Regions from separate parts of the Halomonas sp. 707D4 genome, predicted to be linked through region 2. Evidence: predicted binding sites of a transcription regulator. Region 2 holds the regulator's gene; the other holds the start of a gene.
The links. Region 2 encodes PhoB, which activates phosphate uptake and scavenging genes when phosphate is short. Its sites were predicted from a motif close to TGTCATANNNNTGTCANA; they were not measured.
Positions count from the first base shown of each region.

Region 1: the regulator PhoB is predicted to act here: its motif matches at 5,114-5,131, upstream of phnD (phosphate/phosphite/phosphonate ABC transporter substrate-binding protein).

Region 1 covers NZ_JAMZBD010000002.1:1,162-8,878, forward strand. Annotated here, with positions in the region: gene BIS11_RS00090 (methyl-accepting chemotaxis protein) at 1-905, opposite strand, end outside; gene BIS11_RS00095 (host attachment protein) at 1,013-1,444, opposite strand; gene phnE (phosphonate ABC transporter, permease protein PhnE) at 1,534-2,343, opposite strand; gene phnE (phosphonate ABC transporter, permease protein PhnE) at 2,337-3,143, opposite strand; gene phnC (phosphonate ABC transporter ATP-binding protein) at 3,130-3,927, opposite strand; gene phnD (phosphate/phosphite/phosphonate ABC transporter substrate-binding protein) at 3,983-4,975, opposite strand; gene BIS11_RS00120 (histidine phosphatase family protein) at 5,180-5,716, shown strand; gene BIS11_RS00125 (amino acid ABC transporter ATP-binding protein) at 5,713-6,441, opposite strand; gene BIS11_RS00130 (amino acid ABC transporter permease) at 6,503-7,603, opposite strand; gene BIS11_RS00135 (amino acid ABC transporter permease) at 7,623-7,717, opposite strand, start outside.
Region 2 covers NZ_JAMZBD010000049.1:1,419-9,135, reverse strand. Annotated here, with positions in the region: gene phoR (phosphate regulon sensor histidine kinase PhoR) at 1-1,301, opposite strand, end outside; gene phoB (phosphate regulon transcriptional regulator PhoB) at 1,305-1,994, opposite strand; gene ubiA (4-hydroxybenzoate octaprenyltransferase) at 2,087-2,977, opposite strand; gene BIS11_RS03740 (chorismate lyase) at 3,011-3,574, opposite strand; gene BIS11_RS03735 (FAD-dependent oxidoreductase) at 3,668-4,858, shown strand; gene BIS11_RS03730 (HU family DNA-binding protein) at 4,865-5,224, shown strand; gene BIS11_RS03725 (hypothetical protein) at 5,224-5,580, shown strand; gene BIS11_RS03720 (zinc-binding dehydrogenase) at 5,601-6,662, shown strand; gene yccS (YccS family putative transporter) at 6,741-7,717, shown strand, end outside.

The DNA of each region.
Region 1 (7,717 bases), on a different contig from region 2:
CGCTCGAGACCCGCCAGCGTGCGCCTGAGCCACAGGCCCATCACCAGGGCGGTCACGGCGATGACCACGGCCAGGGTGAGCAGTGCCGATTGCAGCAGGGCGCGCAGCCCGCTCGTCGCTTCGTGTTCGTCCAGGGCCACGCCGAGCTCCCAGTCGGTGCCGGCGATCGGCGTGACTGCCAGGCGCTTGAGACGACCGTCGACGTCCAGCGGTGTCCAGGTGCCGGGGTTGGCGCCCAGGCGCTCGAGCTCCGCGGTGGTCAGGCCATGGCCGATCTGCTGGATCGGTTCGAGCGTCAACGCCTGGTCGGGATGCGCGATCACCGTTTCGCCATGCGTGCTCAGGAAGGCAAAGCTCGACGGGGTGGGCTGAATGGCGTTGACGTGCTGGATGAGGCTGTCGATCGTCACGTCGCCGCCGACGACACCGAGCAGGCGCTGGTTGCGCTTGACCGGCATGGCGAAGGTGACCACCAGGCGTCCGGTGGCGTCGTCGACATAGGGAAGGGAAAGGAACAGGCCGTCCTGGGCGGTCGCGCCCTGATACCAGTCGCGCGTGCGAGGGTCGTACCCCTCGGAGACCGGGGTGGTCGAGAGGTGGCGCCCGTCGACCTGGCCGAAGAAGGCGGCCAGAAAACCGCCGGACTCTTCCAGCTGGGTCAGGGCCGCCAGCGAGGACACCTCGCCCACGCGACGGCTGGCGGCCTCCAGCATCGACGCGCGGGCCGCCGCCCACTCCTCCAGCGCCACCGCGTTGCCTTGGGAGATGGAGGCCAGCTGCTGGGCGATCTGGCGGTCGTTGTGGGTCTCGAGGGTGAAATAGCTGACCGCAGCGTTGATCGCCAGGGCCAGCAGGATCGCCGCCAGAACGGCGACGATGATTCGGTTGCGCAGGGAAGACAGCATGGACGTTCTCGATGGCTAGGGGCAATCAGTTACGCGGGTTATGTCGCGCGGGGTGCCTAGCTATCGGCGGGCTCTTCTACTTCTTTAGTCTAGCCCTCGACGACCACTCACTTGAGGTTGGCGAGCGCCTTTTCGATCTCTTCCAAGGAGGCCTTGGTCAGATCCTTGGAAAGCGTATGGGTCACGAGCTTCTGGGTCGGCTTGTCGAGCTTGTCGCGCAGAAGCCCCAGGAACTTCGGTGCGGCGATGAGGATCAGTTCGTCCAGCGTGTTACGGGTACGAACATCGAACAGGTACTGGGTCACCTGCTTGGCGAACATCTCGTTTTCGTGCTCGAGCGCCTCGCCGCCTTCGGCGGAGGAGCGCGATGCGCCGCTCGATCCGGTGTGAACGTCCGCTCCGGGCGAGTCGGTGACCAGGTCACCCTCGTGCAGGCGCCCCTCGGCGTGGACCAGGCTCTCCTTTTCCGTCAGCGTGTTCGCGGCGTGGGTGAAGATGCGCGCCCGAGCCGCGTCGGCGACCACGATGTAAGTCGGCATGAGTAACGTCCTCCGTGTCGTTGATGTGTCTTAAACATGGCAAGCGTTCGGTCGTCGGTCAACCGAGACGCCTGCCCGTTCGGCAACGTCTAGAGCACCTTGCGCCGCAGAAGGCTCGTCACCGCCTCACCGATCAATACCAGCACGATGATCGCCAAAAGGATCGTGGCCACCGTCGGCCAGGCGAAGGTGTCGATGGAGCCCTGCAGAATGACACCGATACCGCCGGCTCCCACCAGCCCCAGCACCGTGGATTCGCGGATGTTGATGTCCCAGCGCAGAATCACGATGGCAAAGAAAGCAGGCATCACCTGGGGCACGATGGCGTAGGCGATCACCTTGGCTTTCGAGGCCCCGGTGGCTTCCATCGCCTCCACCGGGCGGCGGTCGATCTCCTCGATCGCCTCGCCCATGAGCTTGCCGATGAAGCCGATGGAGCGGAACACGATGGCGAGAATGCCCGCCAGCACCCCAGGGCCGAAGATCGCCACGAACAGCAGCGCCCAGATGATGGTGTTCACCGAGCGGCTGGACACCAGGATGAAGCGTCCGATCCACAGGCACACCCGGTTGGGGGTGGTGTTCTGGGCGGCGATGTAGGCCACCGGCAGGGCGAAGAAGATGGTCAGGAAGGTGGCCAGGGTGGCGATATGCACGGTTTCGAGCAGCGCACTCAGGATGTTGGCCAGCCCCGCCGGGCTGGGTGGCCACATGCGCCCGGCAAGGCCCGAGATCTGGTTGGGGGCGTCCCACACCCAGGGCCAGAAGATGTCGATGTCGCGCAGCGCCCAGACCACTAGCATCAAGGTGAGCAGCAGCACGGCGTAGCGGGTCAGGCGCGCCTTGCGGTCATAACGTTGCCAGACGCGGTCGGCGAGTCGTTCGGCGTGATCTACCATATCTTTTTCCTTACCCAACCGCTCACGCCTTCGCTCAGCAGAATCACCGCGATGATCACCAGCAGGATCGCGAAGGCGAAGTCATAGTCGTAGCGCCCGAAGGCATTCATCAAGGTGCCGCCGATACCGCCGGCCCCCACGATACCCACCACCGCCGACGCGCGCAGGTTGCTGTCGAGCTGATACATGGAAAGCCCCACCTGGCGCGGCAGGATCTGCGGGAACACCGCGTAGAAGAGGGTCGCCAGATACCCCGCCCCCGCCGCGCGCATGGCCTCCACCTGACCCCAGTCGATCTCCTCGATCTCCTCGGCCAGAAGCTTGCCGACGAAGCCGATCGAGTAGAGCGTCAGGGTCAGGATGCCCGCCAGCGGGCCAAAGCCCACGGCAGCGACGAACAGGATCGCCACGATGACCGGGTGAAAGCTTCGCGAGACGATGATGATCGCGCGGCCCACCAGGTAGAGGGGCATCGGCGCGATGTTGCGCGCCGCCATCACCGCGAAGGGGATCGACAGCAGCACCCCCAGAAGCGTTGCCAGAATGGCGATCTGGAAGCTCTCCTTGAACCCGGTGAGCAAGAGCCCGTAGCGGTCGAAGTTCGGCGGGAAGCCGCCGCTGAAGATGCGCGCCGCCCGGGGCAGGCCCTCGCTGATTCGCGCCCAGTTGAACGGCAGCGAGCCGAAGGCCCAGATCAGGTACGCCGCGGCCAGGATCAGAAGGCCGTAGCGCAGCAGCGGGTTGGCGATGAACGGAGGCTTTTTCCAGTGCCGGACCGGCGCGGTGTCAGGAGACGCCATGGGAGGCCTCCTTCGGCGGCGGTGGCGCAAGCTCCTCGTCCGGCGCTTCGATACCGCCGTAGATCGCTTCCAAGGCTTCCTTGTTGAAGTCCGAAGGCGCGCCGTCGAAGATCATCTTGCCGTGACGCAGACCGACGACGCGCTCGGTATAGGTCTTCGCCTGGGCGACGTTGTGGATGTTGATCAGCACCGGCAGCGACAGCTCCGCCGCCAGGCTTTGAAGCAGCATCATGATCTGCTCGGAAGTGCGCGGGTCGAGCGAGGCGGTGGGCTCGTCCGCCAGCAGCACCTCCGGGTCCTGCATTAGTGCGCGCACCACTCCCACCCGCTGGCGTTCGCCGCCGGAGAGCTCGTCGGCGCGCTTGTTGGCGTAGTGGGCGATGCCGACCCGCTCCATCAGATGGAAAGCGCGGTCGATGTCCGCTTGAGGGTAGCGCCGGGAAATGGCCTGGAACAGGTTCACGTAGCCGAGCCTGCCGGCCAGCACGTTCTCCATGACCGTGAGCCGGTCGAGCAGGTTGAATCCCTGGAACACCATGCCGATCTTGCGGCGGGCACGCCGGAGCTCACCTCCTTTGAGGTTGACGAGCTCGGTACCGTTGAGGGTGATCGAGCCGGAAGTGGGCTCCACCAGCCGGTTGATGCAGCGAAGCATGGTGCTCTTGCCCGCCCCGGAGGCCCCCACGATCGAGACCACGGTGTTGCCTTCGACGCTCAGGTTCAGACCCTTGAGCACCGCTTCGCCATGGCCGTACTGCTTGACCAGATCCTTGATTACTAGCATGTCATCGTACTCGTTCGCGAAAGAGTGTCGCACCGCGTGAGCGGTGCGACCGGGGTCACTCCAGGTTTTCCTGGGTATAGCTCACGCCGTTGGCGGCCTGGATGGTACGGATGACCTGCCAGTTGTCCTTGTAATTGATCGGAATGAATTTCTCGACGCCCTCGAACTCCTCGCCAAGCTCGGTGCCGGCGAAATCGAAGCTGAAGAACGCCTCTTCGATCTTCTCGACCAGATCCGGATGCAGGTTGTAGGCGTAGTTGTAGGAGGTGGTGGGGAAACGGTCGGACTCGTAGATCATGCGTACGTCATCGGTATCGTAGAGCCCGCGCGCGGCCATGCGATCCACCACCTCCGAGGCCACCGGCGCGGCGTCGTAGTCGCGAGCGACCACGCCCAGCATCGACTGGTCATGGCTGCCGGAGTAGACGACCTCGTAATCCTCGTCCGGGGTGATGCCGAGTTCGGGCAACAGCGCCCGGGGCGCCAGGTTGCCGGAGTTGGAGGTGGGCGAGGTGTGAGCCACGCGCTTGCCCTTGAGATCCTCCAGGTCCTGGATATCGGAATCGGCGTGGGTGAAGATCTGCAGCGTATAGCCGAACTGGCCGTCGTCGGAGCCCATAAGCGCGAAGGGCACGGCCCCGGCCAGGTTCACGGCGAAGGGGGTGGGGCCCGTCGAGAACCCGGCGATGTGCAGCCGGCCGCTGCGCATCGCTTCGACCTGGGCGGCGTTGGACTGGACGGCGAAAAAGCGCACGTCGCGCCCGGTCACTTCGGAGAGGTGGTCGATGAAGGGCTGCCAGATGTCGGTATAGATGGCAGGATCTTCCACCGGGGTATAGGCGAAGATCAGCGTGTCCGGGTCGAGCCATTTGGACTCGTCCGTCGGCCGGTCGGCGACTAGGTCACCGTTTTCATCGCAGTAGAGGGCATCCAGATCGCCACGCTCGCACTCGGCGAAGGCATGGGTGGACAACAATGCCAGGGGCAGAACCGCGCCCGCCAGCAGCGAACGCTTGTAGGCGCGCTTGGAAGCAGTGAAGGTAGCCATGTGAACCTCGATTGTGGGGTTATTTTTATGAAGTCATGCGCAGTTTTGAGCGTCGTATGGCAATGTAAGCGGCGTGAGTTTCGCTACTGCGCATAAAATGTTTGTTTTTCGAAAACGACACTTCTTCAACGTAGGGTTTGTGACAAACTTATGTCAAGCACTTTACAGGGCTCCTTATACCATTGGCGCAATCGCTATCTGCTCATGCGTCACGGCCATAGTCAGGCCAACGAACGCGGGCTGATCATAAGCTCACCGGAGCGCGGGCTCGAGGCTTTCGGGCTTTCCGACACCGGCCAGCGCCAGCTCAATGACAGGATCGCGCACTGGACCTGGCCCAGGCCCACGAAGGTGATCCATTCGGATTTCTTGCGCACTACCCACACCGCCCGGCGCGTGGCCGAGGCCTTCGGCCTTGCCATGGCAGCGGATACTCGCCTGCGCGAACGGGGATTCGGTGAGTTCGAGGGGGGCGCCGACAGCGCCTATCCGACGGTCTGGGAGCAGGACGCCGCCAGTGCCGAGCACGACACCGGCGGGGTCGAACCCGTGAGTCGGGTGGCGGCGCGCATGCGCGAGGCGATCGAGGCGCTGGAGCAGCGCTACACGGGAGAGGTGATTCTGGTGGTGAGCCACGGCGACCCGCTGCAGATACTGCTCACTGCGCTTGCCGACCGGCCGCTCACGAGGCATCGCGAGCAGCCGGCGCTTTTGCCTGCCAGCATCACCGAGTGGGGCTAGTGGCCGAGGATCTGGCTCAAAAAGAGCCGGGTGCGCTCGGACTGCGGGTCGTTGAAGAACGGCTCCGGCGCGTTCTCCTCGATGATCTGGCCCTGATCCATGAAGATCACCCGGTCCGCCACGGTCTTGGCGAAGCCCATCTCGTGGGTCACGCAGAGCATCGTCATGCCTTCGTTGGCGAGCTCGATCATGACGTCCAGCACTTCCTTGATCATTTCCGGGTCGAGCGCCGAGGTGGGCTCGTCGAACAGCATCACGTCCGGATGCATGCATAGCGAGCGGGCGATGGCCACGCGCTGCTGCTGGCCGCCGGAGAGCTGGCCCGGGTACTTCCTGGCCTGCTCGGCGATGCGCACCCGTTCCAGGTACTTCATCGCCTGGGCCTCGGCTTCGCGGCGCGGTTTCTTCTGCACCCACATCGGCGCGATGCAGCAGTTCTCCAGCACCGACAGGTGCGGAAACAGGTTGAAGTGCTGGAACACCATGCCGACGCTGCGGCGCACCTGCTCGATGCGCTTGACGTCCTGGGTGAGCGGTACGCCGCCCACGACGATATCGCCCTGCTGATGCTCTTCCAGGTGGTTGATGCAGCGAATCATGGTCGACTTGCCCGAGCCCGAAGGCCCGCAGATCACGATGCGCTCGCCGCGCTTCACTTCGAGGTGAATGTCGCGCAGCACGTGGAAGTCGCCGTACCACTTGTTGACGCCGCGCATCTCGACCATCAGGTCCTGGGGTTTCAAAGCTGCTTCGCTCATGAGGTTATCCTTGAATCAAGTAGCGGCGTTAGCGCTTGTGGCCGGTGTTGAGGCGGCGTTCGAGATACTGGCTGTAGCGCGACATGCTGAAACAGAAGATCCAGAACATGAACGCGGCGAACACGTAGCCTTCCAGCGAGAAACCCAGCCAGCGGGAGTCGGAAAGCGCGGCCTGGACGATGCCGAGAAGATCGAAGAGCCCGATGATCATCACAAGCGTGGTGTCCTTGAACAGCGAAATGAAGGTATTCACGATGCCGGGAATCATCATCTTCAGCGCCTGGGGCATGACGATCAGCCCCATGCGCTTCCAGTAGGTCATGCCCAGCGCCGCGGCGGCCTCCTCCTGGCCCTTGGGAATCGCCTGCAGCCCGCCGCGAATCACCTCGGCCATGTAGGCGCTCTGGAACAGCGTGATGCCGATCAGCGCCCGCACCAGCCGATCCACGGTGATGCCCGTGGGTAGAAACAGCGGCAGCATGACCGAGGCCATGAACAGTACCGTGATCAAGGGCACCCCGCGCCAGAACTCGATGAACACCACCGAGAAGCTCTTGACGATGGGCATGTTCGAGCGCCGGCCCAGCGCCAGCACGATGCCGATGGGCAGGGCCCCCACCATGCCGACGGTGGCCAGCAGCAGCGTGAGCATCAGCCCGCCCCAGCGGTGGGTGGGTACCCGGGGCAGATCGAAGTAGCCGCCGTGCAGCAGCACGAAGGCGATCACCGGGAAGACCAGCAGCGCGAAGGCCGCTACCCAGCGCTTCAGGGGCAGGCGCGGAATGGCGAGCCAGGCGATCAGCGCGAAGAAGCCTGCGAAGACGATGTTGGCCCGCCAGATCTCCGAGCGCGGGTAGAGGCCATAGATGAACTGGGTGAAGCGCGCGTTGATGAACACCCAGCAGGCGCCCTCCCGGGAGCAGTCGTCCCGGGTGGTGCCCACCCAGTCGGCGTCGATGAACGCCCACTGCACCGTGGGTACCACCAGCAGGTAGAGCACGTACAGGCCGATCAGCGTGAACAGCGTGTTGATGGGACCGTTGAAGAGGCGGGTGCGCAGCCACGCCACGGGGCCGAGGGTGTTTCTCGGGGCCGGGCGCGGGTCGATCATGGTGCGATTATGGATCATGGTTTGTTTCCACCCTTGCCTAGCGTTCGACCAGCGCCACGCGGGCGTTGAACCAGTTCATGAACATGGAGACCGTAAGGCTGATACTCAGATAGACCGCCATGGTCATGGCGA
Region 2 (7,717 bases):
GTCGAATGCAGGCGGGTCGCAGGAAAGACGCAGCGAAAGCGCGCCCCCTGCTCGGGAAGCGAGTCGATCACAAGCCGGGCGTCGTGGCGCAGCAGAACGTGCTTGACGATGGCAAGTCCGAGCCCGGTTCCACCGGTGGCGGTACTGCGGCCCTTGTCCACGCGATAGAAGCGCTCGGTGAGGCGGGGGATGTGAATGGGGTCGATGCCGTGACCGTCATCCTGGACCTCGACATACGCCTCGCCGGTCGGCAGCACGCCACTCCGCAGGACGATGTGACTGCCAGCGGGCGTATAGCGCACGGCGTTGAAGGCCAGGTTGGAAATGGCGCTGCGCAACTCCTGCTCGCTTCCCATCAGGCGAAGATCGCCTTCAAGGTCGAGTTCGATGCGCTGGGGCGTCTCGTGTTGCTGGGCGGAGAGCGCGCGGGCGTCCTGGCAGATGCTGTCGAGAAGCGGCGTCAGCGCCAGGGGGTGATGGTCCTTCCCGCCCTGGTCGATCTCCAATCGGGAAAGCAGCAGCAGATCGTTGACCAGGTTCTCCATCCGCCGGGTCTGCGCCTGCATCTGCAGGATGCCCCGCCCGAGGCGCGGCGGCAACTGATCGCTCAGGTCACCGTAGGTTTCGAGATACCCCGACAGCACCGTCAGGGGCGTGCGCAGCTCGTGAGAGACGTTGGCGACGAAGTCCTGGCGCATTTGTTCGAGGCGGTGCAGGCGGGTGATGTCCCGCGCCATCAGCAGGCGTTCGTCGTCGCCGTAGAGCGTGATCTGGTACTGGAGAATGCGCCGCTCGTCGATGGGCGAGGTCAACGTCAAGGGCTCGCCGTACTCCCGTGAGGCGAAGTAGCGCACGAACCCCGGGTCGCGCAGCAGGTTGGTGATGTGCTGGCCCCGGTCATGAGCGGTCTGCAGTCCGAGCATCTCGGTGGCGGCGCTGTTCCACCACTCGAGATCACCGTGGCGGTCGAGCATCACCACGCTGTCGCGCATCGCCTCGGAAGACTCCTGAATGCGTGCAAGCATGGCCCGCAGGCGCCCCTGGGTGATGCGCTGGCTTTTCTGGTAGCGGTACAGGCGATCGAGCAGGTCGCCCCATAGCCCCTTGGCGGCGGGCGGCTCTTCGCTGGGCTCGAGAGTGAGCCACTGGTAGAGCGCGCGCAGCTGACGCAAGTGGTGGAAAAGGCACGCCGCCAAACCGAGGGCGAGTCCGAAGCCCGGGGCGCCGAAGAGCCAGCCCAGCACGACGCCGAGCGTGCCCAGCCACGCGATGCGCCAAAGCTCCCGGCTCCACAGGTGCATGCGTTACACCCGGGCGGAGAAGCGATACCCCGTGCCGCGTACCGTCTGGATCAGGTTCTGGTGCGCCTCGCCCAGCGCCTTGCGCAGCCGGCGGATATGCACGTCGACGGTGCGCTCCTCCACGTAGACGTTGCCGCCCCATACCTGATCGAGCAGCTGGCTGCGCGTGTAGGCGCGCTCCTGGTGGGTCATGAAGAACTGCAGAAGACGATACTCGGTCGGCCCCATCTCGAGCGCCTTGCCATGAGCACTCACCCGGTGACTCACCGGGTCGAGCAAGAGGCCGTTGATCTCGACCGGATCTTCCATGCCGCGCGGCGTGGTACGGCGCAGCACGGCCTTCAGCCGTGCCACCAGCTCGCGCGGCGAGAAGGGCTTGGTGATGTAGTCGTCGGCACCGGCTTCCAGGCCCTGGATCTTGTTGTCCTCCTCGCCCTTGGCGGTGAGCATGATGATGGGCAGCTCTGCGGTCGCCTCTTCACGCTTGAGACGACGGGCAAGCTCGATGCCGCTGGTGCCGGGCATCATCCAGTCGAGCAGCAGAAGATCCGGCTGGTGATCGACCACCAGGGCGTGGGCATCCTGGGCGTTGTCCGCTTCCAGCACGCGGTAGTCCGCCATTTCCAGCGCCACGGCGATCATCTCGCGAATCGGCGCCTCATCGTCGACGATCAAAACGGTCTTGGCGGTCATGGGCGGGCCTCGGGGTTCCGGCGAAGGGGGTCGATGACATAGCGATGACAATCACACCATGGCCAGGTGACATTTTTATGACAAGCGTTACATTAGCCCGCCACCGGCCAATAGCTCAAGGCGAGCCCGGCAAAGAGCACAAGCCCCGACCAATGGTTGTTCAGAAACGCCTGGAAACAGGCGTCACGCTCGCGGTGGACGATCAAGCGCTGCTGATGCACGAAGGTAGCGGCCATCGCCGCGAGCCCCAGCCAGAAGAAGCCGCCCAGTCCCACGCGAACGCCGACCCAGGCCAGGAGCGCGAGCGTGGCCAGCTGCAACAGCCCGATGATGAGCCGGTCGGCATCGCCGAACAATACGGCGGTGGACTTGATGCCGATCTTAAGGTCATCGTCGCGGTCGACCATGGCGTACTGGGTGTCGTAGGCGACGGTCCACAACACGTTGGCCAGAAACAGCACCCACGCCTCCAGCGGTACATGGCCGAGCGTGGCGCCGAAGGCCATGGGAATCGCCCAGGAGAACGCCGCCCCCAGCACCACCTGGGGGAAGTGGGTGTAGCGCTTCATGAACGGGTAGGCGGCGGCAAGCAAAAGCCCGCCCACCGAAAGCATCACGGTGAAGGCGTTGGTCAACAGCACCAGGATGAACGACACCGCCACCAGCACGATGAACAGCCCCTTGGCTTCGGTTTCGCTGATTCGCCCGGTCGCCAGCGGCCGGTGCCTGGTGCGCTTGACGTGGCCATCGAAATGGCGGTCGGCGTAGTCGTTGACCACGCAGCCCGCCGCACGCATGGCATAGACCCCGGCGACGAAGATCAAGAGCAGCCCGCGTCCCGGCACGCCCTCGGCGGCGACCCACAGCGCCCAGAGGGTCGGCCACATCAGAAGCCAGGTGCCGATGGGCCGGTCCAGGCGCATCAGGGTGATGAAATCAGCCGCCCGGGACCACCCGGTCGGGCGCAGCAGAGAACGGTCCATGCTTACCTCGTCAAGACAAAACGCGGTTCAAGCCTAGCGCGTCGCCAGGCCGAGATCATCCGCCATGGTGGATAAAAACCCTTCTTGCACCAGCAGCGAAAGCCCGCCGTGGGACAGAACCGAGCGGCGCGCCCACAGGCCCGTGGCGTCCGGCGCGCACAGCCGAGAGACGAAGGCCGGCGTCTGGGCGGTGGCGAACATCGGCCCGCGCACCAGGTCCGGCTGGCGAAACAGCCAACTGCCCAGCGAACGCTCGCCCAGCCGCTCCAGGTGCTGGCCCTGGAGATCCGTGAGCGCCGCCACCGAGCGCGCCACGACCCAGGGCCGCTCGTCCACGCACAGCGCCACCTCGCGCAGCCAGGCGAGTCGGCGCGGTGCAAGCCCCAGCGCCCGCGCCTCGTCGCGCCGAGGAACCCCCACCCCCTGGTACAGCAGGCGCACCCGGAACGGGCGCGAGCCCCCGGCCGCCACCAGCCGCGCGGTCAGTGAATCCAGCGAGGCGACCCACTGCCACCAGGGGGCACTCATGGCCGGGCGCAGCGCGGCCACCGGCTGCCAGCGAAGGAAGGAACGAGCCTGCAAGGTAGAGGGCGTCACACGGTCTCCAAGGCGGTGAAGTCTTGTCGGCTAGTGTAACATGACGGCTGGATTCGCTTTTCTCGAAACGCAGACAACTACCCGGGTGATGGTATGGCCCCCTCCTCTGACGACCGCCGCGCGACGACGGTGGACATGATCATCGTCGGCACCGGCATGGCCGGCATCGGCCTGGCCCGCGCGCTGCGCCGCCAGGGCGATACCCGCTCGATCACCCTGGTGAGCGCCGACAGCGCAGACGACTACACCAAGCCACTGCTTTCCACCGGCTTCGCCAAGCGCCTCGCCCCCGAGGCGCTGGTCAGGCAAGACGCCGAAGCACTGGCCGGGGAGCTCGAGGCCACCGTGCGGGCGAACACCCGGGTCGTCGCGCTGGACACCGAGCAGCAGCGCCTCGACCTCGATGATGGAAGCACCCTGTACTTCAAGGACCTCGTGCTGGCCACCGGGGCCGCGCCACGCCGCGCGATGAGCATCCCGGAACCGATTGCCGAGCGCTTTTTCACCGTCAACGATCTCGACGACTACCGCCGCTTTCGCGCTGCGCTGGCCAAGGGCCCGGCGCGCGTCGCGGTGATCGGCGCGGGCCTGGTGGGCTGCGAGTTCGCCGACGACCTGTGCGCCGGCGGCCACGCCGTCACGCTGATCGCCCCCGAGTCGACGCCGCTGCCGCGCCTTCTGCCTGAACCTCTGGGCGAGGCGCTGGGCAGCGCCTTCGCGGCCGGCGGCATCACCCTGGCCCTGGGCCGCCGAGTGGACGCCATTCAGCGCGACGACCACGACGCCCTTGCCCTGACGCTCGACGACGGCGCATCGCACACGGTGGACGCGGTCCTGCTGGCCACCGGCCTCGCCCCGCGCGTTGAGCTCGCCCAGGCGGCGGGGCTTTCGGCCGACGAGAGCGGCATCCACGTGGATCGCACCCTGCGCACCTCGCACCCGCATGTCTACGCTCTGGGCGATGTCGCCTGCATCGATGGCGTCAACGCCATGTACGTCCAGCCGCTTCAGGCCAGTATCCAGGCGCTGGCCGCCACGCTCGGCGGCCAGCCGACGCCGGTGGCCCTCGGCGCCTGGCCGGTGGTGGTGAAAACGCCACTGCTGCCGGTGGTGGCCTACCCGCCGGTCGCGCCGGTTGCGCGCTGGCGCCTCGAGGGCGAAGGCGATGCGCTGTGCGCCCTCGGCGAAGATAAAGACGGTCGTTTGGTCGGCTTTGCGTTGACAGGCGCCTGCGTCAGACGGAAAGTGGAGCTTTCCAGAGCAGTGCCTGCGCTGCTAGGCTGATGCTCGCTGTTCACGGCAAGGCCAGAACGTTCCGACCCTCAGGGTCCAACAACACTCAAGCGTTATGCTTTTTTTCATCAGGGAGATTTCACCATGCGCAAACCTGAACTCGCCGCCGCGATTGCTGAGAGCGCCGACCTTTCCAAGGACAAGGCTGGCCAGGTTCTCAACGTCATTCTCGACGAGATCACCAACAGCGTCGCCAAGGGCGAAGACGTGGCCCTGATCGGCTTCGGCACCTTCACCGTGCGCGAACGCGCCGCCCGTACCGGCAAGAACCCGCAGACCGGCGCGCCGCTGAACATTCCGGCCAGCAAGAACGTCGCGTTCAAGCCCGGCAAGGCGCTCAAGGACGCCGTTTCCTGATGAAACTTCGCCTGACGCTATGGCTGCTCGGGCTGATGCTCAAGCGCGCCCTGCGTCGCAAGCCGCGCTTCAAGGAGCAGCTCGAGCGCATGCGCGGCTTGAACTGGGGCATTGCCACGGAAGACCTCGGCACTGCCCGCTACTACCGGATGTCGCCGCAAGGCATCGACACCGGCAAAGGCCTGCCCATCGACCTGGATCTGGAGCTGCGCTTTCGCGATCAGGACGCCGCGCTCAAGATACTCAAGAAACCGACCCAGCAAGCCTTCCTGCACGGCATGATGGAAGGCGATGTCCGCCTGGTCGGCGACTCCAGCGACATGACCAAGCTGCAGAAGCTGTTGAAGCATCTGTAGCACCTTGCGGCTCGCCTTCGATGGCGGGCCGTTTCGACAGCACCTTCGCTTCGCGCGGTTTTCGAGTGCCCAGCATGACCGACAACACGCTCACCACGCGCGGTTTAAGGCTTAGCGCCCGCCCCGATGGCCCACTTTTGCCCCGCCATATCGAATCGCGTCCCGTATCATTGCCCCTCAGCCCACGTTTGCTCCTGCGCCCACGCTACATCAGTGTCGACCCCTACATGCGCACCCGCATGCATGCCGAGGGCTACGGTTACATCGAACGCTGGCAGGCAACAAGCGCGCTTTCGGGGTGGGCGTTGGCCGAGGTGCTGCACAGTCGTGAGGTGGGTTTCACGCCGGGTGATCTTGTCGTAGGACATCTGCCCATGCAGGAACTCGTGGCAAGCGAGGCGAGCGGGCTGATCAGGGTTTCTTCCGGAATCGACCCGCTCGCCTACCTGCACCCACTGGGCATGACGGGGTTCACCGCCTGGGTAGGCATGGAACATCTCGGTGCACCCATGCCCGACGACACCGTGCTGGTCAACGCCGCCGCCGGCGCGGTGGGGTCGCTTGCCGCTCAGCTCGCCAGACGTCGGGGCGCGCGGGTGATCGTCACTGCCGGACGTCCGGACAAACGCGCTTGGCTTGCCCGCCTGGGGTTCGATACGGTACTCGATCACCGCCACCCCGACTACGCCGCCCAGCTTCTGGATGCCGCGACGGAGGGCGTGACGCTCGGCTTCGAAAACGTGGGTGGAGCGGCGTTTCATGCGACGATCGAGGCGATGCGCCGCCATGGGCGGATCGTTCTGTGCGGGCTGGTGAGCCAATACCAGTCGACGAATCCACGCCAAGGACCAGCAAACATCGCAACGCTTGCGGCGAATCGCGTTAAGGTCACGCCGTTCGTGGTACCGCACTACCTCAAGCACTGGGAGACGTTTCAGCGCTTCATGGCGCCACAGGTAATGAAGCGCACGCTCGACTGGCGGCTGGACATCATGACCGGCGGACTCGATAGCGTCGCCGCAGCGCTCATCGGCGTACTCGAAGGCGACAACCTCGGCAAGCGGGTGGTGCTGATGGAGTGACATCGACGCCTGACCGCCGTGGTCAGCCGCGCGCTAACGTTGTTATACTAAAGTCTAAAATTCCAACGAAGAGACACTATGCCCATCGCCCTGCCGCTGCGTCGCCTGTGGACCCTGGATAAATTCGCCTACAGCCTGCGCGTGTTCATCGCCTTCAGCGGGGCGCTGGCGCTGAGCGCGTTTCAAGGTGACGTGGGGCTGGTGATTCCACTCTTTCTGGGCATCATCGCCTGCGCGCTATCGGAAACCGACGACAGCTGGCAGGGCCGTCTTCAGGCGCTTGCCGTCACGCTCGTGTGCTTTGCCTCGGCCTCCTTCATCGTGCAGTGGCTGTTTTCCTGGCCGTGGATGTTCGCGCTTGGCCTCGGGGTTTCCGCCTTCACGCTGATCATGCTCGGCGCCATCGGCCAGCGCTACGCCACCATCGCCTCGGGCACGCTGATTCTGTCGATCTACTCGATGATCAACATCGAACAGCACGGCGGCGTGGACGCGGACGTCGCCTCGCGCCAGCTTCTGCTGCTGGGCGGTGCCGCCTGGTACGGGTTGATCTCGGTGATCTGGTGTGCGCTGTTCTCCCGCCAGCCGGTCAAGCAGAGCATGGCGCGGGTCTACAAGACGCTGGGCGAGTTCCTGATTCTGAAATCCGCGCTGTTCGAGCCGGTGCGCGGGGTGGACGTGGAGGCGCGCCGGGTGGCGCTGGCGCGCCAGAACGGCCAGGTGGTGGCCGCGCTCAACCAGGCCAAGGAGATGATCTTTCGCCGCCTGGAAGGCCAGCGTGGAAGCGCGAAGCTCAACCGCTACCTGCGCATCTACTTCATCGCCCAGGACATCCACGAGCGGGCAAGCTCCACCCACTACCCCTACAGCGCGCTGACCGAGGCGTTCTTCCATCACGACGTGCTGTTTCGCTGCCAGCGGCTTCTGGACCAGCAGGGCCGGGCGTGCCGCCAGCTGGCGAAATCCCTTCTGCTCAACCGGCCCTTCGATCACGAGCTCTCGGAGCAGGCACTGATGGATCTGCGCGCCTCCATCGACAATCTGCGCGATCGCGG